DNA from 4 places in the Herbaspirillum sp. RTI4 genome. Region 1 is predicted to be linked to each of the others. Evidence: predicted binding sites of a transcription regulator. Region 1 holds the regulator's gene; each other region holds the start of a gene.

Evidence for each region. The regulator sigma-54, encoded in region 1, starts transcription at its own class of promoters, with help from an activator protein. The targets are predictions, from matches to a motif close to TGGCANGNAANCTGCTTT.
Region 2: a site for sigma-54 is predicted at 1,187-1,204, ahead of RGU70_RS06325 (CmpA/NrtA family ABC transporter substrate-binding protein). Genes of this name have one in related genera too.
Region 3: a site for sigma-54 is predicted at 5,233-5,250, ahead of glnA (type I glutamate--ammonia ligase). Genes of this name have one in related genera too.
Region 4: a site for sigma-54 is predicted at 5,793-5,810, ahead of RGU70_RS00990 (outer envelope protein). Genes of this name have one in related genera too.

Annotation. Positions count from the first base shown of each region.
Region 1 is NZ_JAVIWQ010000002.1:1,172,876-1,180,247, reverse strand. Features, by position in the region: gene uvrA (excinuclease ABC subunit UvrA) at 1-148, shown strand, start outside; gene RGU70_RS05580 (phytanoyl-CoA dioxygenase family protein) at 163-960, shown strand; gene RGU70_RS05575 (KpsF/GutQ family sugar-phosphate isomerase) at 1,078-2,115, shown strand; gene RGU70_RS05570 (KdsC family phosphatase) at 2,115-2,669, shown strand; gene lptC (LPS export ABC transporter periplasmic protein LptC) at 2,666-3,274, shown strand; gene lptA (lipopolysaccharide transport periplasmic protein LptA) at 3,322-3,990, shown strand; gene lptB (LPS export ABC transporter ATP-binding protein) at 3,987-4,730, shown strand; gene RGU70_RS05550 (RNA polymerase factor sigma-54) at 4,749-6,233, shown strand; gene hpf (ribosome hibernation-promoting factor, HPF/YfiA family) at 6,473-6,820, shown strand; gene grxD (Grx4 family monothiol glutaredoxin) at 7,035-7,346, shown strand; gene RGU70_RS05535 (UbiX family flavin prenyltransferase) at 7,370-7,372, shown strand, end outside.
Region 2 is NZ_JAVIWQ010000002.1:1,343,652-1,351,023, forward strand. Features, by position in the region: gene RGU70_RS06320 (ANTAR domain-containing response regulator) at 273-893, shown strand; gene RGU70_RS06325 (CmpA/NrtA family ABC transporter substrate-binding protein) at 1,482-2,654, shown strand; gene ntrB (nitrate ABC transporter permease) at 2,904-3,686, shown strand; gene RGU70_RS06335 (ABC transporter ATP-binding protein) at 3,712-4,527, shown strand; gene RGU70_RS06340 (DMT family transporter) at 4,586-5,497, shown strand; gene RGU70_RS06345 (quinone oxidoreductase) at 5,746-6,720, shown strand; gene RGU70_RS06350 (hypothetical protein) at 6,784-6,951, shown strand; gene pepN (aminopeptidase N) at 7,093-7,372, shown strand, end outside.
Region 3 is NZ_JAVIWQ010000002.1:3,415,587-3,422,958, reverse strand. Features, by position in the region: gene hscA (Fe-S protein assembly chaperone HscA) at 1-806, shown strand, start outside; gene fdx (ISC system 2Fe-2S type ferredoxin) at 828-1,166, shown strand; gene iscX (Fe-S cluster assembly protein IscX) at 1,176-1,370, shown strand; gene RGU70_RS15220 (DUF1501 domain-containing protein) at 1,491-2,810, opposite strand; gene RGU70_RS15215 (DUF1800 domain-containing protein) at 2,833-4,386, opposite strand; gene RGU70_RS15210 (rhodanese-like domain-containing protein) at 4,512-4,979, opposite strand; gene glnA (type I glutamate--ammonia ligase) at 5,394-6,809, shown strand; gene glnL (nitrogen regulation protein NR(II)) at 6,940-7,372, shown strand, end outside.
Region 4 is NZ_JAVIWQ010000002.1:166,328-173,699, forward strand. Features, by position in the region: gene RGU70_RS00970 (isopenicillin N synthase family dioxygenase) at 73-1,152, shown strand; gene RGU70_RS00975 (ABC transporter permease) at 1,753-2,673, opposite strand; gene RGU70_RS00980 (ABC transporter permease) at 2,670-3,755, opposite strand; gene RGU70_RS00985 (ABC transporter ATP-binding protein) at 3,787-5,370, opposite strand; gene RGU70_RS00990 (outer envelope protein) at 6,011-6,862, shown strand; gene RGU70_RS00995 (BMP family ABC transporter substrate-binding protein) at 7,035-7,372, shown strand, end outside.

The DNA of each region.
Region 1 (7,372 bases):
AACCGCCGACTGGCTGATCGATCTGGGCCCCGAAGGCGGCGCGGGCGGCGGTCTCATCATCGCGACCGGTACGCCGGAGCAGGTGGCACTCAATCCGCACAGCGTCACCGGTAAGTATCTGGCCCCGCTGCTTGAGAAAAAACACTAAATCGGAAAACGCGTATGTCTGCCGCTACACCCGCATTACCGTCCTCATTGCTGTCCTCCGAACGTCTCGCCGACTTCCGGCGCGACGGTTATCTGATTTTGCGCGGCCTGGTACCGGCTGCCAGCTGCGAACGCATGCTGGCGGTAACTGCCGATCATTTGCAGCGCGCCGTCGCGCCGCTGGAATATGAAGCCGAAGTGGGCTATCCCGGCGCACCGGCGTCGCTGACCAGTGAAGGCGGGCGCACGGTGCGCCGCCTGCGCGGGGCTTACGACCGCGATCCGGCCTTCCGCGACTGGGCGAGTGACCCGGCGCTGGTCGCCATACTGACGCAGTTGTTTGAGGAACCGGTCAGCCTGCCGCTCGCCCACCATAATTGCGTAATGACCAAGCACCCCGATTTCGGTACGGCAACCGGCTGGCATCGCGACATCCGCTATTGGTCGTTCGAACGGCCTGATCTGATTTCGGTATGGCTGGCGCTCGGCGCAGAACGGACAGAAAACGGCGGGTTAAGCGTTATTCCCGGCTCGCATCTGCTCAAGCTGCAAGCGGAACAAATGGACGATCTCGATTTTCTGCGGCCGGAAGTGGCGGCCAATCAGGCGCTGTTCGCTCTGGGCGTGCCTTTGTTACTGGAGGCCGGCGACGTGGTGCTGTTTCACAGCGGCTTGTTTCATGCCGCAGGCAGAAATTCCAGCGACCGCGTCAAATCGTCGGTGGTGTTTGCCTATCACGGCGAAAGTAATGCACCGCGCCCGGGAACCCGTTCAGCGGCCTTGCCGAATATCTCTCTGCCAACTTTTCCGTAAAACCAGGACTTACGCCAGCGGCCTTTTATATTTAATAAACGTAAAACTAAAAAACTACGATTAATACGATAAGTAACTGGCAAGTTTTTTGCTTTCTTATTCGTTTATACTCCCGGGATGAGTTTAATCGATCACAAAATAACAGCCGCTCCCTTTTCTGCCGAAACCGGGCTGCGTGCGCTGCAACTGGGCCGCGACACCCTGCAAATCGAAGCCGACGCCGTACTGGCGCTGAAGCACCGTCTGGTAGACGATAGCAGCGCTGCCGCGGCTTCCTTTATCGCGGCCGTCAGCCTGCTGTATCACTGCAAAGGCCGGGCGGTCGTCTCGGGCATAGGCAAATCCGGACATATCGCGCGAAAAATCGCCGCCACGCTGGCCTCCACCGGCACGCCGGCGCTGTTCATGCACCCGGCCGAAGCCGCCCACGGCGACCTCGGCATGGTGACCGGGCAAGATGTCGTCATTGCCATCTCCAATTCCGGCGAAACCGCCGAATTGATGGCCATCGTCCCCCTCATCAAGCGCATGGGCGCGAAATCGATTGCCCTGACCGGCGACCCCGACTCCGCGCTGGCGCAACTGGCCGACGCCCATTTGAATGTCAGCGTCGATCAGGAAGCCTGCCCCCTCAATCTGGCCCCGACCGCCAGCACCACCGCCACGCTGGCGATGGGCGATGCGCTGGCAGTGGCCTTGCTGGACGCACGCGGCTTCCGCGAAGAAGATTTTGCCCGCTCCCATCCCGGAGGCGCTCTGGGCCGCCGCCTGCTGACCCGCGTACGCGACGTCATGCGCAGCGGCGACGAAATTCCTGCGGTCACGCCGGAGATGTCGCTGTCGGACGCGCTCATGGAAATTACCCGCAAGGGCATGGCCATGACCGCGGTGGTGGACGCTGACTTCAAACCCATAGGTGTATTCACCGATGGCGATCTGCGCCGACTGCTGGAACGCGGCGTCGATTTCAAACATGCGCTGATTGCCGACGTGATGCAGCCGCAGCCGCGCCTGATCGGTCAGGATCAACTCGCGGTCGAAGCCGTGGAAGTCATGGAGCAATACCGCATCAATCAATTACTGGTGGGCGACACCGCCGGCCGGCTGGTCGGCGCGCTGCACATCCATGACCTGACCCGCGCCAAGGTGATCTGATGGCACGCGCGACTGTATTCGGCAAGGCCTCCATCGATGCAATGCATCGCGCCGCTGGCGTCAAACTGATGATTTTCGATATCGACGGCGTGCTGACCGATGGCGGTCTGCATTACGGCGTGGACGGCGAAGTCCTGAAGCGTTTTAATGTACTCGATGGCCTGGGCATTCGCTTGCTACAGCAATCCGGCGTCCCCACTGCGCTGATCACCGCGCGCCAGTCGCCCATCCTGCAAAAACGCGCCAGCGATCTGGGCATTGCGCATCTGTTTCAGGGCGTGCATGACAAGCGCAGCGCATTGGCGCAATTGCTGGCGCAAGTCGGCCTGAGCGAAGAGCACTGCGGTTACCTGGGCGACGACCTGATCGACCTGCCTATCCTGACCCGCGTCGGCTTTGCCGCAGCGGTCGCCGGTGCGCATACCGAAGTAAAACAGCGTGTGCATTACCTCACCGAAGCCGGCGGCGGCCACGGCGCAGCGCGCGAAATCTGCGATCTGATCCTGCATGCGCAGGGAAATTATGAGGCGGCACTGGCTCCGTATCTGACATGAGCGCGCAACTGAAAAGCCGCTCGACGCAGCGCATAGGCGCTGTTGTTTTTCTGGTGCTGCTGATTTTCGGCGCGCTCGGCAGTTTCTGGGTACTGCAAACCGCGCGCCAGGATGACGATGCGGCCAACAAGCGCAATGCAGGGCGTCCCGACTATTACATCGACGAATTCCGCTACGTCAGAATGACCCTGGCCGGCACGCCGGACTACGATATCTCGGGCCTCAAGCTGATTCATTTCCCTACCGACGATTCGTTTGAAGTGACACTCCCTATCATCAACAACCTGTCGCCGGCAAAAACACCGATGAGCATGCGCTCCAAGCGCGCCATCATCACCGACGACAACAGCAAAATTCATATGTATGACGATGTGAATGTGGATCGCGGCGCGACGCAGAAAGCCGAACCCATGCACATGACCACCGAATACCTGCTGATGCTGCCCGACGATGAAATCGCCAAGACCGACAAGCCGGTTCACATCACGCTAGGGAAATCGGTACTCGATGGCGTGGGCATGACCGTCAACAATGTCACCGGCGACTTCCATCTCAGCAGCCGCGTCAACGGCCTCTATCAACCACCACCGACACCGGCGCGCTGACCGTCCGCCGTTGCCGATTTGCATTTTTATATTGGGCAGGAAAATTCATGAATCGCATTTTTTTACTGAGCCTGTTGACCCTCTTGTGTGTGGCGCGTATCGCCCACGCAGAAAAAGCCGACTCGTTCAAGCCAACCGTCATCAATGCCGATCAGCTCAGTTATAACGATGTGCAGCAGGTCAACATCTTTATCGGCAACGTAGTTCTGACGCGCGGCACGCTGATCATGAAGGCCGACCGCGTGGTCGTCACTACCGACCCGGCCGGCTATCAGTTTGCAACGCTGTACGCCGATCCTGGGAAACTGGCTAACTTCAGGCAGAAACGCGACGGCGGCGTTGACCTGTGGATTGAAGGCGAAGCCGAACGCATCGAATACGACAGCAAGGTGGAAATCGCCAAACTGTTTTCCAAGGCGCACATGAAGCGGCTGGAAGGCACCAAAGTAACTGACGATGTGCGCGGCCAATTCATTTCGTATGACAGCCGGGCAGAATTTTATGCCGTCCACAATACCGTTGACGGTGTCAGCAAGACGGGCGCAGGCCGCGTCACCGCCGTCCTGCAGCCACGGGTAGCCGCGCCAGCGCCGACTGCCTCGCCAATGCAAACACCAACGCCAACGCCAACATCATCGTCTACGCTGGCGCCGACGCCGGTTGCGCCCAACACGGCACCGCTGGCCGTGCCAGCTCCAAAAGAGGAAAGCAAATGACCAGTAGTTCGCTGATCGTCCGTGGCTTGAAGAAAAGCTACGGCGCACGTCAGGTAGTGCACGATGTCTCGCTGGAAGTTGCCAGCGGCGAAGTCATCGGCTTGCTCGGCCCTAACGGTGCCGGCAAGACCACCTCGTTTTACATGATCGTCGGACTGGTGCCGTCGGATGGCGGCAAGATCGATCTCGACGGTGTCGATATCTCGTATCTGCCTATCCACAGCCGCGCCAAACTCGGCCTGTCTTATCTGCCGCAGGAAGCCTCAGTATTTCGCAAACTCAGCGTGGAAGACAATATTCGCGCCGTGCTCGAACTGCAGCAACAAGACGGAAAACCGCTGCCCAAGGCCCTGATCGATGCGCGACTCGACCAGTTGCTGCACGAATTGCAAATTGAAAAATTGCGCGAAAGCCAGGCGCTGTCGTTATCGGGCGGCGAACGCCGACGGGTCGAGATCGCCCGCGCACTGGCTACCAGCCCTCGTTTTGTATTGCTGGACGAACCGTTTGCCGGGATCGATCCGATCGCGGTGATCGAAATCCAGCGCATCGTGCGCTTCCTGAAAGAACGCGGCATCGGCGTGCTGATTACCGACCATAACGTGCGCGAAACGCTGGGCATTTGCGACCGCGCCTACATCATCAATCAAGGCACCGTGCTGGCCAGCGGCAGCCCGGACGAGATCATCGCCAATGAATCGGTGCGCCGCGTTTATCTGGGGGAACATTTCCGCATGTAAGCGGAACGCACTCCATCGATGAAACAATCCCTTCAGCTCCGCACTTCGCAACATTTAGCATTGACGCCGCAATTGCAGCAGTCGATACGTTTGTTGCAACTGTCCACGCTGGAAATGCAACAGGAACTGGAACAGATCCTGAGCGACAACCCGCTGCTGGAGCGCCTCGACGATGCGCTGGACAACTCCGTGCGTCTGCTGGCTGATGGCGCACTGGGCAGTACCAGCGCCCTGTCGCCGGCAGAAACTGCGGCCGACACCGGCACCACAGGCAGCGAGACGGACAACAGTGGCGAAGCGGGAGGACAGCAAGAAGCCAGCGACAGCAGCACCGCTAACGAAGCAGAGTGGAGTTTTGACGATGTCGCACGCGGCACAAAAACCTCCGACGATGAAGATTCGCGGCCGCAACTGGAAGCGCATTTCCTGACACTGCGCGAGCATCTGCTGCAGGAAGCTGGCCAGACCATGTGCTGCCAGCGTGATCGCGCACTGTTGGAACTGGTCATCGACGCCATCGATGAGCGCGGCTATCTGGAAGAGCCGCTGGAAGAAATTTATGCGCGCCTGCCGGAAGAGTTGGAAATTGAATTCGATGAGCTGACACTGGCACTGACGCTGCTGCAAAGTTTCGATCCGGCCGGGGTTGGCGCACGCGACGCTGCCGAATGTCTGGCGCTGCAAATCAAGCGCCTGCCGAAAATTCCCTTCGTGACGCGACGTCTGGCGCTGTCGATTGTCCAGACTTGCCTGCCGCTTTTTGCGCAGCGCGATTTCAATAAAATCAAAAAAGCGCTGGTCTGTGACGATGAGGATCTGCGCGAAGCGCAAGCCGTTATCCGGCAGTGCAATCCGCATCCCGGCGCGGCATTCCTTTCAGGCCGCTCCGACTACGTAGCGCCGGACGTGATCGTTAAAGAAGGCAAGCTGGGATGGCAAGTCACGCTTAATCACGAGGTCATGCCGCGCTTGCGCGTCAACGCCATGTATGCCAACGCCATGAAGCAGCACAAGGGCGAAGGCGCGCTCGTGTCGCAATTGCAGGAAGCGAAATGGCTGATCAAAAATATGCGTCAGCGCTTCGACACCATACTGCGCGTGGCACAGGCCATCGTGGAGCGGCAGAAGAATTTTTTCTCGCACGGCGCAGTCGCCATGCGCCCTCTGGTACTGCGTGAAATAGCTGATACACTCGGTTTACACGAAAGCACCATCTCGCGCGTAACCACCCAGAAATACATGCTCACGCCACATGGCATGTTCGAATTGAAATATTTCTTCGGCAGCCATGTGTCCACCGAAGCAGGCGGAGAAGCCTCCTCTACCGCCATACGCGCACTGATCAAACAATTGATAGGAGCCGAAGATACAAAAAACCCCTTGTCAGATAGCAAGATTGCAGACATGCTGTCTGAACAGGGAATGGTTGTTGCAAGACGGACTGTCGCAAAATACCGCGATGTCCTGAAAATCCCCCCTGTAGCGCTGCGCAAGTCCTTGTAACTGTTTTGTGGGAAGTCTCTGAGCAAGCATTGCGCGTATCGCCGTCCCGTGACTCCGGGATTGCGCCGCACAAGTACTTGCACCGGGATTTTTTTATACTAGTCACTGTGTCCGGACGCACTCGATCAACACACCGATCAGGCAATCCGGCGGCAAACACCGGGCCGCAAGGCTCAAGGATCCAACCGGATAATCATCCGATGCCGGACCTCCAGTGACACTATCCGAAGGAGAGTCGTATGAATCTGACAATCAGCGGGCATCACCTCGATGTAACACCAGCCATCCGTGAATACGTCATGACCAAGGTCGAACGTATCAAACGCCATTTCGACCACGTCATCGACGTCAGCGTCGTCCTCACCGTCGATAAACTGACAGAAAAGGAAAAACGGCAGAAAGCGGAAATCAATGTCCATATCAAGGGCAAAGATATTCACGTGGAAAGTCTCGCGCACGACCTGTACGCCGCAATCGATGCACTGATCGACAAACTGGATCGCCAAGTATTGAAGCACAAGGGCCAGCTACAAGATCATCAATCGGACGTTAAACGCCTGCCAATCGACATCGAAGCAGCGACTTAATAACCCGCCGCGCCAAAAGCGCAGCATTAGCATGGCAAAGGGCGCTCAAGCGCCCTTTTCAATTTTGTGCGGCCGTTTGATGCGTCCTTTTTAATGTTGCGCACGCCTCAAGTTACCGCCCTCTTTTCAATTCTGCGACTTTTCAGCAGAAAGGCAGAGCTTTTCATATAATGGCGTCATCTGATCAATTCATCCCCATTCAAGAGAGACCACCATGAGCGAAGTACAAGCCTGGATCAAGGAAACCGTCACCCAGAACCCGGTCGTTCTGTTCATGAAAGGCACTGCCCAGTTTCCGCAATGCGGCTTTTCAGGCAAAGCCATTCAATTACTCAAAGCCAGCGGCGTCGAAAACATCGTTACCATCAACGTGCTGGATAACCCCGATGTGCGCGCCGGTATCAAGGAATACTCGAACTGGCCAACCGTCCCGCAACTTTACGTCAACGGTGAATTCGTCGGCGGTTCCGACATCCTCACTGAAATGTTCGATTCCGGCGAACTGCAAACTTTACTCAAAGCCTGAGCCGCGTCCGCGCGGTTCCCTGAATG
Region 2 (7,372 bases), 170 kb from region 1:
CCGAAGCTCCACCTGACCGAAGCTCCACCTGACGAGGTCGAGTGATTCTCGGGTTGTGAATCGTCGCGCCGTTACAGCAGAGTTTTCCTTAATAAAAAAGTTGCCGGTGTCATTATCTTTTCCATCTTAAATCGGTCAGGAACTTGTCTGCGGCAGACTTCGGAAAGACAGTCGGAAAATCGCCTGTCAGCGCTTGGCGGGTGGTTTAATTCTTGCGTGCAGTCATAGTGCGTAATAATAGAGGCCAAATCTTTGATGTCAGGGTAGAAACAATGGGTAGTTTGCGCATCGTCGTCGTCAATTCCATCATCGAGGCCGATCAGGAAGATGATGAGCAATTGAGCGCCCAGGCGGTAAGGGGACGGGCGTTGCGCATTGGTCTACTCGAAGCAGGCTACGATATTGTGGCCTCCCTTCCCGCAGACATTTTTTTGCCCGAGCGCATCGCACAGTTGCAGCCCGACATGATCATCGTCGATGCCGAATCGGATGCCCGTGATGTGCTGGAACATATCGTTATTGCCACGCGCGACGAGCGCCGCCCCATCGTTTTGTTCACCGAAGATGAAAAACGCTCCAGCATGGAAGCCGCGATGGCGGCTGGAGTATCGGCCTATATCGTTGCCGGATTACAAACTGCCCGCGTCAAGCCGGTGCTGGAGGTGGCGATGGCACGGTTCAATCAGGAGCAAAAGCTGCTGACGGAGTTATCCGACACGCGGCTCAAGCTGGCCGACCGGAAAATTATCGACCGCGCCAAAGGCCTGCTGATGGCGCGACAGAATCTGAGCGAAGAGCAGGCCTATCAAAAACTGCGTCAACTGGCGATGAATAAAAACATCAAACTGGCCGATGTCGCCCAGCGCATCGTCGATGTGGAAGATTTGCTCTGACGGGCAGGGGCATGCCAATACCGCTCTGAACGGTGCAATCATAAGGACGCGTCAGTTCGATAGCGGCTGCTACCCGTAACATCCCCACCATCGCAGCTTATATTGGTGCATGGCACGATGAGAGTGCATTTTTTGCATTCTCCCGGACCATAAGCTGCATTGCTTGTGTGGCGACGACTCCCGCTTCTTAGTTCTTTTTCTGTCCTTTTTTCACGGCATTACTCCTCTGGCGTCCTGCCGGCCCCGGACTTGCCCGCAAGTTCACTCGCTTTCCGTATCTCCCACGCAAGGTCAGGCACGCTAATTGCTGAGTGTTCATCAGCGCGCAATGATTGCGCTCACTGGACACGGCCAACGGCGGTCGGGTCCGCTCAGACAACGGTGTCTTTTTCCCTGCTTCACTGCATGGAGGAGGCACTTTTTTTTCGTCGATTGTCCAAGGAATCCGTGATGAACAGCAAAATCAAGCAGTCAATCAGCGACAGCGCCGCCGATCGTGCTGAATCGGGCGTTAGCCCTGTTGTGAACCCCATTAATGCCGGCCGGCGCAATCTCATTCAAAGTGCTGGACTCGTAGCGGGAGCAAGTATGTTGGGAATCAACACATCAGGTGCCTGGGCTGCCGGCTCCGATAAGCCAGAAAAAGAAGAAGTACGCATCGGCTTTATTCCACTGACTGATTGCGCTTCCGTCGTCATGGCATCGGTGTTGGGCTTCGACAAAAAATACGGCATCAAAATCACGCTCAGCAAGGAAGCCTCCTGGGCCGGCGTGCGCGACAAGCTGGCCAATGGCGAACTGGATGCGGCGCATGTGCTGTGCGGATTGATCTACGGCGTGCAAATGGGCATAGGCGGTCAAAAGAAGGACATGGCGGTACTGATGGGCCTCAACAATAACGGCCAGGCCATCACGCTCTCGCGCGCGCTGGCGAGCAAGGGCGCAGTGGACGGCGCTTCGCTTTTCAAGCTGATGCAGCTTGAAAAGCGGGAATATACCTTTGCGCAGACATTCCCTACCGGCACCCATGCCATGTGGCTGTATTACTGGCTGGCGGCCAGCGGCATCAATCCGATGAAAGATGCCAAGGTGATCACCGTACCGCCGCCACAAATGGTGGCCAATATGCGGGTCGGCAATATGGACGGATTTTGCGTTGGCGAGCCCTGGGGGCATCGCGCCATTGTGGACGGCGTGGGCATTACCGCCATCACGACGCAAGACATCTGGAAAGATCATCCCGAAAAAGTACTCGGCACGACCGCCGATTTCGCCGCGAAAAATCCGAATACCTGCCGCGCGCTGATTGCCGCCGTGCTGGAGGCCAGCAAATGGATTGATGCCTCGCTGGCCAACAAGAACAAGATGGCGGAAGTCATTGCCGGCAAGTCCTATGTCAACACCAGCAAGGACGTGATCGACCAGCGCATCATGGGGCGCTATCAGAACGGTCTCGGCAAAACCTGGGACGATCCGAATTACATGAAGTTTTACAACGAAGGCACGGTCAATTTCCCTTACCTCTCCGATGGCATGTGGTTCATGACGCAGCATCGCCGTTGGGGCTTGCTCAAGGATGATCCCGACTATCTGGCCGTCGCCAAAAAGGTCAATCAGATCGAGCTGTATAAAGAGGCCGCGACCATGACCAAGACTCCCGTCCCGAAAGATCCGCTGCGGACTTCCAAGCTGGTGGATGGCGTGGTGTGGGACGGCAAGAATCCGAAAGCGTACGCGGCATCGTTCAAGATCCACGCCTGATGGCGGTGCATGAACTTGGTGTTTGAACTTAGTGCATGAACTTAGTGCATGAACTTAGTGCATGAACTTAGCGCATGAATTCGGCACCTGCATGCGGCACCCGAATGCGGCACCTGACCTGCCAGCCGACCTGACATGCGTCGGCTGGGTGAATGACTTGAATGCAACGCCTTTGAAGGAGATTTCATGAAAGCAGCCGCCGTAACCGGAATGGACCATCCTCCCCGCATAACCGGCGTTCGTCGCCGCATGGTTTCCTATGCCTGGCTGAAGCCCGTCATTCCTGCGCTGACAGGCATTGCGACGCTGATACTCGTCTGGCAATTCATCGCCGCCAACACCGGCAATTTCCCGACACCCTGGGTGACTCTGCAAGAAGCGATCAAGCTGTTTGCCGATCCTTTCTATCGCAATGGCCCCAACGATCAGGGCATAGGCTGGAACATCCTGGCGTCGCTGCAACGGGTCGCCATCGGTTTCGGACTGGCGGCGCTGGTCGGCATTCCGCTCGGTTTCATGATCGGACGCTTCAAATTTTTATCCGGTATGTTTGGCCCCATCATTAGTCTGCTCAAGCCCGTCTCACCGCTGGCCTGGCTGCCGATTGGACTGCTGGTATTCAAGTCGGCCAATCCGGCGGCAATCTGGTCGATCTTTATTTGTTCGATCTGGCCGATGGTCATCAATACCGCCGTGGGCGTGCAGCGCGTGCCGCAGGATTACATGAACGTGGCGCGAGTGCTCAATCTGTCCGAATGGAAAATTCTGACCAAGATACTGTTTCCCTCCGTCCTGCCTTACATGCTGACCGGTGTGCGTCTGGCGATAGGAACGGCCTGGCTGGTGATCGTAGCGGCAGAGATGCTGACTGGCGGCGTCGGTATCGGTTTCTGGGTCTGGGATGAGTGGAATAATCTCAATGTCCCTCATATTCTCATCGCCATTGTTGTCATCGGCATCGTTGGCCTGCTGCTGGAACAGTTGCTCGTTGCGCTGGCCCGTGCCTTCACTTACGAACAAGTCAACACCTGACAACGCCGGATTCATGGAGCCGCACATGCAAAAGCACGATGAGAAGTTTATTAATATCAATCAGGTGGAAATGGTTTTCCATACCAAGAAAGGTGATTTCCACGCCTTGCGCGATATCGACCTGACCGTAGGCAAGGGCGAATTCGTGACCCTGATCGGCCATTCCGGTTGCGGCAAATCGACCTTGCTCAATCTGATCGCCGGACTACTGCATCCGAGCGCCGGCATCCTGCTGTGCGCTAATCGCGAAATTGCCGGGCCAGCGCCGGAGCGCGCCGTGGTGTTTCAGAATCACTCGTTGCTGCCCTGGCTGACTTGTTACGACAATATTTATCTGGGCGTGGAGCGCGTATTCGGCGCGGTCGAAAGCCGCGCGCAGCTCAAAGAGCGCACCATGCAGGCGCTGGCATTGGTGGGTTTGGAAGCGGCCGAGCAAAAGCGGCCCAATGAAATTTCCGGCGGCATGAAGCAGCGCGTCGGCATTGCCCGCGCACTGGCGATGGAACCCAAGGTTTTGCTCATGGACGAACCGTTCGGCGCGCTCGATGCGCTGACCCGCGCCCATTTGCAGGATGAGTTGCTCAAAATCGTCGCCAAAACCGGTTCGACTGTGGTGATGGTGACGCACGATGTCGATGAAGCCGTGCTGTTGTCCGACCGGATCGTCATGATGACCAACGGCCCGGCCGCCACCATCGGCGAAATCGTCGAAGTGGCGTTGCCACGGCCGCGTGAGCGCGTGGCATTGGCGCAGGATGCGGCCTATGCAGCCTACCGCAGCACTGTGCTGGAATTCCTGTATCGCAAGCAAGCACATCCTGCCGCAAAAATAAGCGCCTGACAAAGCCGCCCGGTGTGCCGTCTTCGGCAGCACACCGGGCTTAGCGTTACAATCCGGGATGCCCATCGCCCTCGTTTCCTCTCCCCCTCGCCGCGCCTACCTTGGCGGCCTGGCGCTGGCAGTGGTCGGTGCGATCTTTTTCTCCGCCAAGGCCATCGTCGCCAAACTGATGTATCGGTATCAGGTCGATGCCGTCATGGTCATCAGTCTGCGCATGATGTTCTCGCTACCGATGTTCGCCGTCGTGGCAATCTGGCAAGCGCGTTCCTCTCCATCGCTCTCCTGGCGCGACAGGGCGCGCATCGTATTTTTGGGTTTGATTGGGTATTACCTTTCCAGCTTCCTCGATTTTCTCGGTCTTCAATATATTTCAGCGGGACTGGAACGCCTGATTCTGTTTCTCACCCCATCCTTCGTACTGCTGATTTCCTTTGTCTTTTTCAAACGCAAAGTCGTCTTGCTGGAATGGGCTGCCTTGCTGGTGTCCTATATAGGTACGGCGCTGGTGCTGATGCACGACCTGCACGTCGGCGGGGATCATGTCGGACTGGGCAGTTTGCTGGTGCTCGGCGCAGCGATTACTTACGCGCTCTATCTGATTTTTTCCGGCGAACTGGTGCGACGCGTGGGGCCGTTACGTCTGGTGGCGTATGCCATGTGCGTTTCCAGTGTCGCCTGCATCCTTCAGTTTTTCCTGTTGCGGCCGGTTGGCGCGCTGGTGCAGCCGATGGCGGTGTATCAGCTGTCCATGTTCAATGCGGTATTTTGCACGGTGTTGCCGGTATTTCTGACCATGATTGCTGTCGCCCGTATCGGCGCACCGACGGCGGCGCAGGCCGGACTGGTCGGGCCGGTATCGACACTGTTTATGGGCGCAGTGATACTGAATGAACCGATTACCGGGCTGCAACTGGCTGGTACTGCCCTCGTACTGTCCGGTATCTACATGCTCTCTCGCCGTAACCGCTGATTAAGCTCTGCGCGGCGCAATCTCAGGGCTGCAAGGGTTCACAATGGTCGTCGTACTTTGAGTACGACTGCGCGTCTTACCCCTGACCTTGCGTCGCTCGCTACGCTTACTCAGCGGTTCCGGTGGTGTCGTTGGCGGGATGAAAAGCACGATTGTGTGTTGGAATTCAGGGCTGCGCTTCTTACACAATGTCGTTCGGATTGAGTCTTGAATATCAACATTAAATAAATTACACAAGGAGACGGGACATGAGCAAAGCAATCAGGATGGCAAGAAACGGTGGGCCGGAGGTGATGGAGTACGTCGACGTTGAAGTGGGCGAGCCGGGTCCGGGGGAAGTGCGCGTGCGTCATAAGGCGTGCGGGCTGAATTTTATCGATGTCTATTTCCGTAATGGCCAGTATCCGCAAGCGCTGCCGGGTGCGCTGGGACAGGAAGCTTCTGGCGTGATTGAGGCGGTCGGTGCGGGTGTCGTTGGTTTCCGCGAGGGCGACCGGGTGGCATATGCCGGCGGGCCGAATGGTGCGTATTCCGAAGTGCGGGTGATGGCGACGACGTTTCTGGTGAAGTTGCCCGATACGATTGATTTCGAGACCGGCGCGGCCATGATGTTGCAGGGGATGACGGTGCAATATCTGCTGCGCTCGACCTTTCCGCTAAAGGGCGGCGAAACGATTTTGTTCCATGCCGCTGCCGGCGGTATCGGGCTGATTGCCTGCCAGTGGGCGAAGGCGCTGGGCGTGACCATGATCGGTACCGTCAGTTCGCCGGAAAAAGCGGCACTGGCCAAGGCCAATGGTTGCGCGCATGTGATTAACTACAAAACCGAGAATTTCGTTGAGCGGGTTAAAGAAATTACCGGAGGCAAGGGCGTGCCGGTAGTCTTCGATTCTATCGGTGAGGATACTTTCATCGGTTCGCTCGATTGTCTTTCTCCACGCGGCTTGATGGTCAGCTTCGGCAGTGCCTCCGGCCCGGTGTCGCCGTTCACGCTGAAAGAGCTGGTTTCGCGTGGTTCGCTGTACCTGACCCGTCCCTCGCTGGGAAGTTACATCGCCACTCGCGCTGAACTGGATAGCCGCTCCGGCGAGTTGTTTGAGATGGTCGCCAGCGGCAAGGTCAAGATCGATATCCATCAGCGCTATGCCTTGAAAGACGTGGCGCAGGCGCATGCCGATCTGGAAGCGCGCAAAACGACCGGATCGACGATTCTGATTCCGTAAGAGTGTATTGACGTCAGCATATTAATTTGGGGGCCTTGGCCCCCATTGACCAGAAAGAGACGTATGAACGACCCCGTTGAAAAACAGAACGCCGACGCTTTGCCGGATTCCACAGCGCAGAAAAAGGAAGGGGATGGCACTCCCAAGTTCGGTCGTTTGCTCATCGTCCTGGTTTCGGCGGTGATGCTCATTGGTGTGCTGACCTATGTCATGGAATCGATCTACGAGTGAAATTTAAGAACGCTCGTAATTTTGATTGGTAAAATCCCCGCTTTAGGAAGCGATGAATAAGTGCAGTATGCGGCGCAAGCTCAGGGCTGCGCGGTAACTTAATCAGCGGTTCCCTCATTTCTTTTTCCCCGGATACTTTTCATGCGCACTGATACGCCGCAAACGATTTATCGTAAAAATTACACGCCGCCGCACTATCTGGTGCAGACCGTGGAAATGGGTTTCGATCTTGATCCCGCCTTGACGCGCGTGGCCACGCGTATCGTTTTGCAGCGCAATCCGGCCACGAAGAGCAAAGAGATCGTTCTGTACGGCGAAGAGTTGACGCTGGTGCAGTTGCGCATGAATGGCAAGACGCTGACCAAGCGCGCCTATACGCTCAAAAACGGCGTGCTGACCATCCCCGCCGCGCCGGAACAGG
Region 3 (7,372 bases), 2.2 Mb from region 1:
ATTTTTTCCAGACCGTACCGCTGGCCAATATCGATCCCGACAAAGTCGTCGCTCTTGGCGCGGCGATTCAGGCCAATCTGCTGGCCGGCAACCGCGCCAATGGCGACGACTGGCTGCTGCTGGATGTGATCCCGCTGTCGCTCGGCATCGAAACCATGGGTGGACTGGCGGAAAAAGTCATTCCCCGCAATTCGACTATTCCTTGCGCGCGTGCGCAGGAATTCACCACTTTCAAAGATGGACAGACCGCATTGGCGGTGCATGTGGTGCAGGGCGAACGCGAACTGGTCAGCGATTGCCGTTCACTGGCGCGCTTCGAGCTGCGCGGCATCCCGCCTATGGCCGCCGGTGCAGCGCGTATTCGCGTGACGTATCAGGTGGATGCCGATGGCTTGCTGTCGGTCGCGGCGCGTGAAATGAAATCGGGTGTCGAAGCCGCCATCACCGTCAAGCCCTCTTATGGGCTGGAGGACGATCAGATCGCCCGCATGCTGCAAGAGGCTTACCAGTCGGCCGATACCGATATGCAGCAGCGCAAATTGCGCGAAGAACAAGTCGAAGCCGAACGCATCGTGGAAGCGACGCAAGCCGCCCTGAATGCCGACCGCGCCTTGCTGTCGGAGGGCGAAGCGGCCACCATTGCCACACTGATTGCGCTGACGGCGGAGAGCGCCAAAGGCAGCGACCATCTGGCGATCAAAGCGGCGATTGATGCCCTTGCGCATGGCACCGAAGATTTCGCGGCCAAGCGCATGGACCGCAGCGTGCATGCCGCGCTGACCGGAAAAAAACTGAGCGAGTTGTAATTCATTATTGAGGTAAACCCCGTGCCACAGATCGTTATCCTGCCACACCCTACTTTATGCCCCGGCGGCGCCGTCATCGACGCCCCGGCCGGTACCTCGCTGTGCGACGCCATGCTTAACAGCGATGTTGATATCGAACACGCTTGTGAAAAATCCTGCGCCTGCACTACCTGCCATGTGGTCGTTCGCGAAGGCTTTGAGGCGCTCAATGAGCCGACCGACAAGGAAGAAGATTTGCTCGACATGGCCTGGGGCCTGGAAGCCAATTCACGTCTGTCGTGTCAGGTCATGCTGGGCGACACCGATCTGGTGATTGAAATTCCGAAATACACCATCAACCAAGTCAGCGAAAATCATTGAGGTATTCCTATGAAATGGGTTGATATTCAAACGATTGCGGAAGAGTTGAACGACAAGTTTCCCGAGATCGATCCGAAGACGGTTCGTTTCACCGACCTGCACCGCTGGGTCATGGAACTTGATGGCTTTGACGACGACGCCAATCGCGCCGGCGAAAAAGTGCTGGAAGCGATTCAGGCGGCGTGGATAGAAGAGGCTGACTGAAAGTAATTGAAGGTGGTAATTGAAGGTAACTGAGGGGCAGACTGAAGGGTTAACTAAAGCTTTTCTTTGCGCTGAGGCTTCCCCGGCGGTTTTTTCCGCTGTTACCCCGGCGCAGTTCAGCTACAGCAAATAATTGTGCGAAGCCGCCCGATACCCGGAAAATTGCGGAAAAATCTTCTGCAACGCTGAATCGGGTATGCGCATATGTTTTTCTCCCAGCGACGCCAGCACCGACCGGAAATCGGTAGTGATGGCGAGATCGCGGCCTTCGTTGAGCGCTGCCTTGCTCAGCCCCGGCCATTGGCCGTAGACGGCCTTTCCCCGCACATTTCCCCCCAATAGCCACATCACATTGCCATGTCCGTGATCGGTGCCGCCGTTGCCGTTTTCGGTAAAGGTGCGGCCGAATTCGGACAGCACCACGATGACGGTGTCGTTGAACGCCGGGCCTAACTCTTTCGCCAGCGTGGCCAATCCGTCGGCTAAAGGTGCCAGCCGATTGGCTAACTGACCCGTACCGCTGCCCTGATTGGCATGCGTATCCCAACCGCCGACGGCCAGAAAACTCAGGCGGATACGCGGGTCGTTGCGCATCAGACGTCCCAGGCGAGCGGTGTCCAGCGCCAGTCCGTTCGGCAAAGGCGCGCCATTGTTGGCCATTTTCTGTTCGTCGTTGGCATTGATTTCCGACAGCATTTTCTTGCGCGCTGCCAGACCGTCCCGAAAAGCTTTGCCCAGATTGTCGTTGGCGGCATAGGCGCTGTTGAAACTATCGCTGATCCGCGGCTGATCGATGGCGGTCGGACGTCCGGCGTCGCGTCCGGTGGGCATATTGGCGATGACTTGTTTGCCGACCAGAATGCGCGGCGTGGTTTCGCCCAGCGTCAAGGCTTGCAGCGGCGATTCTGTCTGCGGCAAGAATCCCATCAGGCGATTCATCCAGCCGTCCGGCGTATTGTGTTGCCCTGGCGTGCCGGTTTCCATGAAATCCTGCGCTTCGAAGTGCGAACGCGAACTATCGGGCGAGCCGGAGGCGTGGACGAAAGCGAGTTGTCCGCTATCCCAATAGGGATGCAGTGGGCGCAGCGCCGGATGCAAGCCGAAATAACCGGTCAGGTCGATGGCCCCGTTGGCTGCGCCGGGACGAGCGACGGCAATGCCGGGACGCGCCCGGTAATATTCCGGGTCGGCGTGCGGCACGACGACGTTCAAGCCATCGACTGCGCCGCGCAGAAAAACCACCACCAGACGCGGTGCGCCGTTGCCGTTGGCGTGCGCCCGTTTGCTGGGGCCGTCGTAGACCACCGGCGCAGGCGGTCTGGAGGCGGTACCCGCGCTTTTATCGGTCGCGACTACCGCGCAGCCGGATAAGCCAATCGGTACCACTAGCGCGCCGCTACTGGCCAGTGCGGCGTAGCGGAGGAATTCTCGTCGTTGCATGGTATGTCCTTGACCTGCGTGTTCAACGCTTCATGAAGTCGGGGCCGCCCAGTATGAGTGCGGTCTGCAAATTGGTCGGCGCGGCGAGTATTTTTTCCATGCGGTCGGCGCTTAGCGTGGGGGCTAAGGTCAGCATCAATTGGCGCGGATCGATGGCCGCCGGGAAATTGTTGGCGGGTGCGCCGTCCGGCCGGGCGATGGGCGACTTGCCGTTGCCTAGTCCGCTGGCGAAATTAATGCGGCGTAGCAGGGCGTCGGGACTGAGCCAGGCTGCTTCCGAAAATTGGTAGCCCTCCGGCGTCAGCCAGCCGTATAAGGGCATCCCCAGTTGGTTGAGGATGCCTTCTACCGGTTTCTGATTCAGGATCGGCAAGCCGCTGGCGCGCAGCGAGGACAGTACGTATTGGTAGGGCGTCTTGAACTGGCTTTGATAATTGTTGCGATCCCAGAATGAAGGACTGTCGAACAAGCTTTGCAAGACGGCGCGGATGTCGCCGTGGGTGTCCAGGAAGCGTCGGCTCAGTTGCTCGACCAGATGAGGATCAGGCTGGTCGGAGACAAAATAGCGCACCAGTTTGGTGGAAATAAAACGGGCGGTTGCCGGGCTGGCGGCCAGGATGTCGAGCGCCCGCTCCGCATCTTGTTCGCCGCCACCGCTTATCCTCTGGCCGAGGAACACTTTGGGCGCGCCATCATGTCGGCGCGGATTAAAGACGAAGGGCGATAAACCTTCTCGCATGCCTTTTTCGTCGATGGTCCAGCCGCTGAGCAGGCGCGCCAGGGCGATTACATCGTCTTGCGTATAGCCGCCGTTGACGCCCAGCGTATGCAGCTCCATCAGTTCGCGGGCATAGTTTTCATTGAGGCCCTTGAAGCGGCCTTTGGCTTCCGGCGTGTTGACGCCGCTGCTGAGCCAGTTATCCAGGTAATACAGCATCGCCGGGTGATGTGCGACGGCACCGAGCAACTGGCGGAAATTGCCGAGCGCGTTGGGACGCAGTGCATTTTTTTCGTAATCGGCTTCCCAGTAGCGCACCCATTCCTTGCCTTCGAAAACATTGAAGTGATTGAACCAGAATTCGGTCATCACTTCTTGCAACTGGCGTGGACTTTCGCTGGCTTGCCACAGACGGGCGAGATGCGCTTGCGGCGTGATTTCCTTGCCGGCGCGTTGCTGCGCGGCGGTTTTTTCCTCTTGCGTCGCATCCTTGGGCGGGAACGAGGGCGGGCCGTATTGCACGTACAACTGCGTGGCGTTCATTCTGGTGGTGGGGAGGCTGTCGAGCTTCGCCAGTAGCTGCGGCGGCAGGGCGATTCTCTCAGGATGCAGTTGTTGCTCAATATAGCGCTGCGGGCCCATGCGGGTGACGTTTTCCATGTCGCCGGGAGCCGGGCCGTAGCCGAGTCGATTAAGGACGTGCAGTGCTTTTTCCTGCGCTGTCAGCGCTTGCGCCCGGGCGATTCCGGTCAGGCTGAGCAGGAGGAGGGTGACGACTAGCCTGCGCGTTAACCTGGGCGCTAAGCGGACGGATCTGTGCCTGGAGAAAGGGTGGCCTGTGCGAAGGGAATTGCCCATACTGACCTTGTCCACTTTAAAAAGAGTAAGTGCAGTATGGCAAACGTCGGGCGTTGAGAGCGTAATAAAGTGTAAAAAACAGGTGGAGGAGGCCGTAGGGTATCGGGGATTCAGTCCTCCGCTAATCAGGCGCCGGTCCAGGGCAAGCCGGCATAGCACCAGCCATCGATCATTTTGCGATGCCCTTGCGCATCCTTGCCGCCTTCGAAACCTTGCAAAATATCGAAGCAGTGACGGTAGCCTGCCTTAGTGGCAGCGGTTGCGGCTGCTTTTGAGCGTACCCCGCTGCGGCACAAAAACAGCAGGACGTTTTCACGATCTGCTGCTATTTGGTGCAATTCATCCAGAAAATGAGGATTGGGGCGGCCTTCGGGATATAAATTCCACTGTACTGAGAAGTGTTGTGCCGGGGGGAGCGCGACTTGTCCCACCCAGTCGCGCTCGGCTTTAGTGCGTACGTCGATCAGAAAAATGTTGGCGTTGCTTTGCAAGAGGGAGAAGGCCTGGTGCGGTGAGACTGCGCCAGCGTAGCTCAGTTGCTGATCCGATCCAGACTTGATGGCACTGGCAATGATAGGGGGGAGTGATGTCATGGCGAGATTCCTTTCCTAGGAACTGGTTGGGGAGCGTGTAGCCGCTATGCAAAAATTATAGTCCATGTTCATCCTCTGTACCGGTCTGAGCCCTATGCGCCAAAATAGTGCGCAAAAATGACTGCGCACTATTTTGAGGCGTTAAAAAATAATCGGAGTATGTTTATATTTTAGGAATCCTGCATTTTTGGTTTTTTTGCCAGGGAAGCTGCTTAAATTTCTCATTTTCATTTGGATTTTGTACGAAACCCGGTGGCATGGAATCTGCTATTATCCCGCTGAGTTCTGCCGGATCATTGGCTGCCTTGTCGCTCGTTGCGCCAGAGTGCATGACAGAGTGGCTACAAAGCGCACCCAAACGGCTCAATCCAATTTTAGTTTTACATTACTCTTCCCACGTTTTAGGAGATTCGCATGGCAAGGACGGCCGCAGAAGTTTTGAAGATGGTTAAGGACAATGAAGTTAAATTTGTCGATTTTCGCTTTGCCGACACGCGTGGTAAAGAGCAGCACGTCACGGTTCCTGTTTCGCATTTTGACATGGACAAATTTGAATCCGGTCACGCATTCGACGGTTCGTCGATCGCCGGCTGGAAGGGTATCGAGTCTTCGGACATGATCCTGATTCCAGACCCTAACACCGCGAATATCGATCCGTTCATGGAAGAAACCACATTGTTCATGCAATGTGACGTGATCGAACCGGCCGATGGCAAGGGTTACGACCGTGATCCACGTTCGATCGCCAAGCGCGCTGAAGCCTACCTCAAGGCATCCGGTCTGGGCGACACCGCCTACTTCGGTCCTGAGCCAGAATTTTTCATCTTCGACGGCGTACGTTGGGGCGCGGACATGTCCGGCTCGTTCGTCAAGATCGAATCCGAAGAAGCATCGTGGAGCACCGGCGCCAAGCTCGAAGGCGGCAATACCGGTCACCGTCCTACCGTCAAGGGTGGTTATTTCCCTGTTCCTCCAGTCGATAGCTGCCAGGACATGCGTTCGGAAATGTCGCTGATTCTGGAAGCCCTGGGCATTCCGGTGGAAGTGCATCACCATGAAGTCGCTGGCGCCGGTCAAAACGAACTGGGCACCCGCTTCTCGACTCTGGTCGAGCGCGCTGACTGGACTCAGACATTGAAATACGTGGTCTGGAACGTGGCCCATACCTATGGCAAAACGGCGACTTTCATGCCTAAGCCACTGGTCGGTGATAACGGTTCCGGCATGCACGTGCATCAATCGGTCTGGAAAGATGGCAAGAACCTGTTCGCTGGCGACGGCTATGCCGGTCTGTCCGATTTCGCGCTGTACTACATCGGCGGCATCATCAAGCATGCTAAAGCGCTCAATGCGATTACTAACCCGGGTACTAACTCGTACAAGCGTCTGGTTCCAGGTTTTGAAGCACCGGTCAAGCTGGCGTATTCGGCCCGTAACCGTTCCGCTTCTATCCGTATCCCGCATGTGCCGAATCCAAAGGGTCGCCGCATCGAAACACGTTTCCCTGATCCACTGGCCAATCCTTACCTGTGCTTCGCCGCACTGTTGATGGCGGGTCTGGATGGCGTGCAGAACAAGATCCATCCGGGCGAAGCTGCCACGAAGGATCTGTACCATTTGCCGCCAGAAGAAGACAAGTTGATCCCAACTGTCTGCGCTTCGCTGGAAGAAGCACTGGAACACCTCAACAACGACAGAGAATTCCTGACGCGCGGCGGTGTGTTCTCCGACAGCATGATTGATGCTTACCTCGAACTGAAGGGTCAGGAAGTGCAGCGCTATCGCATGACGACTCATCCTATCGAATTCGACATGTACTACTCGCTGTAATAGCTTTGTAATGTACGCCGGTAATCGTTGATCGGCATCGTGAAAAGGGGAAGCTTGCTTCCCCTTTTTTTATGGCGACGACGCCGTCTGTGCGCCTTGTGTGCATGGCGCAACCCTCATGAATCGTAGTATGAAAAATTCCCCTACCTCGCTGGACGGCCTCGATTTACTGGCCTCGGCAGTCATCATTCTCGACGACGGCGGCATGATCGTTTACGCTAATGCCGCCGCTGAAAATTTGCTGGAAAGCTCCCTCAAAGTGCTGTCGCATCAGAAACTGAGCGATCTGTTTTTGAACGGCGACGAACTGCTCTTGCTGTTCGAACAGGCCGTACAGCACCAGTTCGCCGATAAGCGGCTCGATCTGGCGCTGGAACGCTCAGGGCGCGAAGCGTTGCAAGTGCATGCGATCGTAACGGCGCTCGACGATCCCGCGCGGCCGGTCTTGCTGGAGCTGCGCGAAAACGAACAGCAACTCAAACTCAGCCGCGAAGAGCGCCTGCTCGATCAGAGTCAGGCCAACAAGGAGCTGATCCGCAATCTGGCGCATGAAATCAAGAATC
Region 4 (7,372 bases), 1.0 Mb from region 1:
CAACGTAAGGCATGCCAAGTGGCATAGTGCTTGCGTCTATCCGACTTTCCCTCTCCGCCAAAAGGCAAGCAGATGAACGCCCCTATTGCTGACCAGCAAACGCCCGCCTTTACCGTTCCCCTGATCGATATCACCCCGTTCCAGCATGGCGACGCGGCACAAAAGCAAGCCGTCGCCGCGCAGATCGACTGCGCCGCACGCGAAGTCGGCTTCATGCAGATTACCGGCCACGGCATTCCAGATAGCGCAATCGTCGGCTTGCAGAGCGCCATTGATGGATTTTTCAGTTTGCCGGCGCAGCAAAAACTGGCCTGGCAACCGCCCTCGGTGGATATTAATCGCGGCTACAACGGCCCGCTCAGCGAACGTCTCAGCTACAGTCTGGGCGTCACCTCGCCGGCCGATCTGTTTGAAGCCTTCAACGTCGGCACTCAGGCATCCGCCTTTCCCGCATTGAAGCTGTCGGCGCGTGACTATCCCGCCAATATCTGGCCTGATCAGCCCCCCGCCTTCCAACAACAGGTACAGAACTGGTTCGACCATGCCGGCGCACTGGCGCACCGGCTCACACGGATTTTCGCGGTCGCGCTGGATTTGCCCGAAACCTACTTCATCGACTACACCGACCATTCCGTCGACATGCTGCGCATCAATCATTACCAGATGCCGGCGGCCGATCAGCGGCTGGAAGCGGGACAAATGGGCATGGGTGCGCATACCGATTACGGCATCGTGACCATCCTGTGGGCCGACAGGGTCACGCCCGGATTGCAGATTCTCGATAGCGGCGGCACATGGCACGACGTCACCCCCGCGCCCGGTGCATTGCTGATTAATCTGGGAGACATGCTGGCGCGCTGGACCAACGACCGCTGGCGCTCGACCATGCACCGCGTGCTGGCGCCGGTGGATGCCGCAGGCCGCATGGTGCGCCGCCGTTCAGCCGCCTACTTCCATGACGGCAACGCCGATGCGCTGATCTCCTGCCTGCCCGGTTGTACCGACGACACGCATCCGCCGCTGTATGCGCCGGTGACGGTGGCCGAACATCTGACGGCCAAGCTGGAAGGTTCGCGCGGACTGGCGCTTAACCCCGATGCGGTGCGTGAAGCCGCGCGGCTGAAGACTAGTCAGTCCGAACCTGAAGACTGAAAACCGCACCCTCGATTCGCCCATTTTCCGACCGGCTTGCAGCCGGATCCTTCGATACGCCCTGCGGGCTACTCAGGACGAACGGGAGGAGAGTCATAGCGAGCAGGAAAAGAATCATGGGCAGGTATTAATATCCCGCAAACAAGATTCCAACCTGCGTAGAAATACACAGACCCCTCGCCTTCTACTCGCGCACGGCACCACAACCCGCTCATCCTCTACTAGCGCACTACTACCCCACCCCAGACCGTTCATCCTCTACTAGCGCACTTACTACCCCACCCCAGACCGTTCGTCCCCTACTAGCGCACTACTACCCCGCCCCAAACCGTTCGTCCTCTACTAGCGCACTACTACCCCGCCCCAGACCGTTCATCCTCTACTTGCGCACTTCCTACGCCACCCCAGACCGTTCGTCCTCTACTAGCGCACTACTACCCCGCCCCAAACCGTTCATCCTCTACTAGCGCACTACTACCCCGCCCCAGACCGTTCGTCCCCTACTAGCGCACTACTACCCCGCCCCAGACCGTTCGTCCTGAGTAGCCCGCAGGGCGTATCGAAGGATCCGGCGATAGCCGGTCGAACCGCCCTCCTCACTCACGCATCAGGATGGAAACTCTTCCCTAACGACGCCGGTTGATTGAGCATGATGGTTTTCGGATCGCGGCAAATAATCACCAGCACCACAATCGTCGCCACATACGGCAGCATCGACAGCAATTCGGTCGGCACCGCCAACCCGAAACCCTGGGCATAAAGTTGCAGCACCGTCACGCCGCCGAACAGGTATGCCCCCATGACCACGCGCAAGGGTTTCCAGGTGCCGAACACCACCAGCGCCAGCGCGATCCAGCCTTTGCCGGCGGTCATGCCTTCGACCCACATCGGGGTTTGCACAATCGATAAATAAGCGCCGGCAACACCGGCCATGGCACCGCCGAACATCACGGCCAGATAACGAATCACAATAGGCGGATGACCAATCGCATGCGCCACTGCCGGCGACTCACCGACCGCGCGCAGCTTCAAACCGGCATGGCTTCTGTTAAGAAAATAGTGAATGCCGACAAACGCTGCCAGCGATAAATACACCATGATGTCGTAGCGAAACAGCAGCGGCCCCAGCACCGGAATATCAGACAACACCGGCAGATGAATGCCCTTCAGTCCCGACAAGGGCGTACCCGCCAGATCGTGTCCGACGAAGGCCGACAGGCCGATGCCGAACAGCGTCAGCGCCAGTCCGCTGGCGACCTGATTGGCTTGCAGCGTCAGCACCAGCACGCCGAAAATCAGCGACATCGCCATCCCGGCGAAAGCGGCCGCCACAAAACCGACGGCGGCATTGTCACTGGCCAGCGCAGCGGCGAATCCGGCCACGGCACCGATGAGCATCATGCCCTCAATGCCCAGATTGAGGACGCCGGCTTTTTCCACCACCGTTTCACCGAGCGCAGCGTAAATCAAGGGGGTGGCAGCCACGACGGTGCTGGCAATGACGGGCAGGAGGGCGCTCATACGCTTTCTTTCATGGCGGTGACTGGAGCAGCAAGCGGGGCATCCGGCGCAGTGGAACGCGTGGGCGGCGTGCTGCGCTTGAGACGGAAATGAATGAACAGGTCCGCTGCCAGCAAATAAAACAGCAGCAAGCCCTGAAACAAACCAGTGATCGCGGAAGGCAGCGCCAGCTGCATTTGCGCTGACTCGCCGCCCAGATACAACAAGGACATCAGCAAGCCGCCGAGGACAATGCCGACCGGATGCAGACGTCCCATCCAGGCCACGATAATCGCGGCGAAACCATAGCCGGGCGAAATCTGCGCCTGCAACTGCCCGATAGGCCCGGCCACTTCACAGATCCCGGCCAGACCGGCAGTCGCGCCGCTGATGAGCAGGGCGATCCAGATATTGCGCTTCTCGGAAAAACCGGCATAGGCCGCAGCGGCAGGAGCCAGTCCCGCCACCTGCATACGAAAACCGGCAAAGGTTTTACCCGAAAAAAACCAGGATGCCGCCGCCAACAGCAAGGCCAGCACAAAGCCCCAGGTGGTGCGGGTGCCTTCGATCAGAATCGGTATCAGCTGCGCATCACCGAAGGCCTTCGATTGCGGAAAATTAAAGCCCTGCGGATCGCGCCACGGCCCATGCACCAGCAGCGACAGCACCAGCTGCGCCACATAGACCAGCATCAGCGTCACCAGAATTTCACTGGTGTTGAAACGCGTGCGCAAGAACGCCGGAATCGCCGCCCACAACATGCCGCCCAGCACCGCCGCTAACAACATCAGTGGCAAGCCCCATGCGGCCGTCGAATCGCCCAGCCACAAAGCCACGCCGCCACCGGCCAAGGCACCCATCGTGAGCTGACCTTCCGCGCCGATATTCCAGACGTTGGCGCGAAAACCCAGCGCCAGCCCGAGCGCGCACAGAATCAGCGGCGTTGCCTTGAGCAGCAATTCGCCCATGCCGTACATGGTGGCAATGGGTTTGACGAAGAACACATAAAACGCCTGCGACGGGTCTTTGCCGAGGATAAGGAAAATGATAATGCCGGTGGCAAACATCGCTGCTGCGGCGATCAGCGGCGAGGTAATGCGCATGATGGCGGAGGGGACCGGGCGTCGTTCGAGCTTAGACAATTGGCTGCTCCTGATTCGTGGGGAGGGAGGCTGTGGGAGCGGTAGTTGCGTTTGGAGCGGCGTCGTCGAACTTGCCGCTCATCCAGATGCCGATCTGACTGATGCTGGTGTCGGCCAGTCGCACCGGCGGCGAGAGTCTGCCTTCGGCCAGCACGCAAATGCGGTCGCTGAGGATGAACAATTCATCCAGCTCTTCCGAAATCACCAGCAAGGCCACGCCCTGATCGCGCAAATCGATCAGGGCTTGCCGGATTAACTGCGCGGCACCAACATCGACCCCCCATGTTGGCTGGGCGACGATCATGACCTTGGGGTGCAGCATGGTTTCGCGGCCGACAATAAATTTTTGCAGATTACCGCCGGACAGGCTGGAGGCCAGCGCATCTTCGCCGCCGCACTTGACCTTGAAGCGACGAATCGCTTCGGCGGCAAAACTGCGCTTGACCGCACCGCGCACCAAACCATGCCGCACCATGCCTTCGTGCGAGCCGGTCAGCAGGGCATTGTCGGACAGGCTCATGGCCGGCACTGCGCCGCGTCCGAGCCGCTCTTCCGGCACAAAACTCAGGCCCAGCTTGCGGCGTTGTGCGGCCCCCAGCTTACCCGCTTGCTGCCCCATCAATTCCACCATCGCCAGCGACGGCGACAGCGTTTCGCCCGATAGCGCGGCGAGCAATTCTTTTTGTCCGTTGCCGGACACACCGGCGATGCCGACGATTTCGCCGCTGCGCACCGACAGGTGGATATCTTTGAGCGTCGTGCCGAAGGGGTCCGGCGTGACCAGCGATAAACCCTGCAAGGCCAGTCTGACTTCGGCCGGTTCGCGTGGCGTTAAATGACAGGCGCTCAGTTCGCCGCCGATCATCATTTCGGCCAGGCTGGCGTTGGTTTCGTTTTTCGGGATGGCGCTGCCGCTGACACGACCGCCGCGCAAGACTGTGGCGTTATCGCACAGGGCGCGGATTTCATCGAGCTTGTGACTGATATACAAAATGCTGCAACCTTCGCTGGCGAGCTGGCGCAGCGTCTCGAACAGTTGCAAGACTGCCGGCGGCGTCAGCACCGAGGTGGGTTCATCCATGATGAGCAGCTTGGGTTCCTGCAGCAGACAGCGCACGATTTCGACGCGCTGCCGTTCGCCCACCGACATGCTATGCACCAGCCGGGCGGGGTCGATCGGCAGGCCGTATTTTTCTGATACGGCGCGGATGCGTGCTGCCAGCGTGGCAGGCGGCATTTGCACGTCCAGCGCCAGCGCAATGTTTTCCGCCACGGTCAGCGTTTCGAACAGAGAGAAGTGCTGGAACACCATGCCTATGCCGAGTCGCCGCGCCTGCGCCGGGGTGCTGATGTTCTGGTAGCGCCCCTCCCACAGCACGCTGCCGGCATCGGGCCGGGTCACGCCGTAGATGATTTTCATCAGCGTGCTTTTGCCGGCGCCGTTTTCACCGAGCACGGCGTGGATTTCTCCGGCCCGCACTGTCAGGTCGATATGGTCGTTGGCAACGACCGTCGGGTAAGTCTTGGTAATGCCGGTCAGCGTGAGTCGCGCTGGGGCAAGGATAGTTTCAGTCATGCACGCACCTGTCTGGTTTGATTGTTCTGAAAACGCAATTGTTATGCCAGCAATCCGGTCGCACGCAAAACGAGTCTGCGCCGGCCAGTTGCTTATAGTACCTGCTGACTGTGTTTATTCACCCAGGAAAAAAGATGCTTCCAGCCCCTGATGGGACTCCCCCTGCCTCTTACTGCGGGAATGCCGCCAACATTTTGCGGCAATCACCAACAACATACGCAACAAAAAATACACGCATTTACAACAATAGTTAAATTAAATTGAAAACAATCTATCCAATCAGAATCATTTTTCCGCTCGGCAACACAAGATAATGCACCGATAAGGCGCAAATCCGGCTAACAGCATCCGTTTCAGCGCTTGACGCACCGCAAGCGACCATTTATTGTCGCTTCACCCACCCCGGCTACCCTGCCGCCAGTTGGCACAGCAATTGCTAACAATCCTTTTGCGGAATTGGAGGCAATTTTTCAGGACCCAGGTTCTGCCAAAGAAATCTCCAGGAAGCTTTTGGCAAGTGCAGCAAACGGGGCAGTGCAAGGTCAGCACTGACCGGAAGATGAATAAATTAATAAAAAATAGCCACAGGGAGCGGCGCTGTTGATGCCGTAAGTTGTACTTACTTAGATCGGGGAAAGTCATGAAGAAGAAGTTTTCGGCAAGTGCATTCAAATTCGGCGTGAGCCTGTTCGCCGCCGGTGTCATACTGGCTGCCGCCACACCTGCCAGCGCAGAGGAATGGAGCGACACCTCCATCGGCTATCGTTACGGCACCAAATTTGCAGAGCCGTTCAACGGGAACGACATCAGCAAGAACATCATCAATTTCACCCATGTCGGCGGCTATAAATACGGTACCAACTTCATCAACCTCGATCTGTTGCAGTCAGACAATAAAGACCCGGCTGCCAGCAGCGGCGGCGCGCAGGAAGCCTATCTGGTTTATCGCAACACGGTCGACTTTGGCAAAGTCTTTGGCACCGATCTGAAATACGGCTATATCCGCAGCTACGGCGCGACCGTCGGTTTCGACTGGAATACCAAAAACGATACCGGTTACTCATCTAAAAAACGGATGCTGGTTTTTGGCCCGACGCTGATGCTGGACGTCCCCGGCTTTCTCAATACCAGCCTGCTGATGCTCAGCGAAAGTAACCAGCCGGTCGGCGTCTCCAGCCGCTATACCTACCGTTTGCATCCTATGCTGGACGTGGCCTGGGGCATTCCTCTGGGTGACACCAAGTTTGCCTTTGAAGGTTATTTCGATTACATCGGCGCCAAAGGCCAGAATGAATTCGGCGGCGGCACAGCTCCTGAAACGCATTTCGACGGCAAGCTCATGTATGACCTGAGTTCGCTGGTCAACGCTGGCAAGAATACCTTCCGCCTTGGTGTTGAGTATGAATACTGGCGCAACAAGTTCGGCAATCTGGCCAGCGTCAAAGGCTCACTGGCAAAAACACCGATGGTTCGCGCCGAATACCACTTCTAAGCGCTATCATCGTCGTCTTCGCCCGGCACACCTGCGGGCATTGTTCCTCAAGTAATGCAAAGAACTGGTGAGCAAGTACGACGAGCGGCGCAATCTTCCCCACCCGGATTGCGCCGCCCGGCAACTTAATCAGTGCTTCCTTCTTCAATGTTTGGCATTTATCGGAGTCCCTATGTTGCGTCTACGTCCCACACTGGCAGCCCTGGCAGCAGGAGCCGGACTGATGTTCGCCGTCCTGCCTGTCGCGCAGGCCGCCGATCCTTTAAAAGTTGCGTTTGTCTATCTCGGCCCCATCGGCGATGGCGGCTGGACCTTCCAGCATGACCAGGGTCGTCTGGCCATCGAAAAAGAATTCGGCAGCAAGATCAAAGTGACCTATGTCGAAAACGTGCCTGAAACCGCCGATGCAGAACGCGTCATTCGTCAGCTCGCGGTCGATGGCAATCAACTGATTTTCACTACCTCGTTCGGCTACATGGATGCCACGGCCAAAGTCGCCAAGGCGTTCCC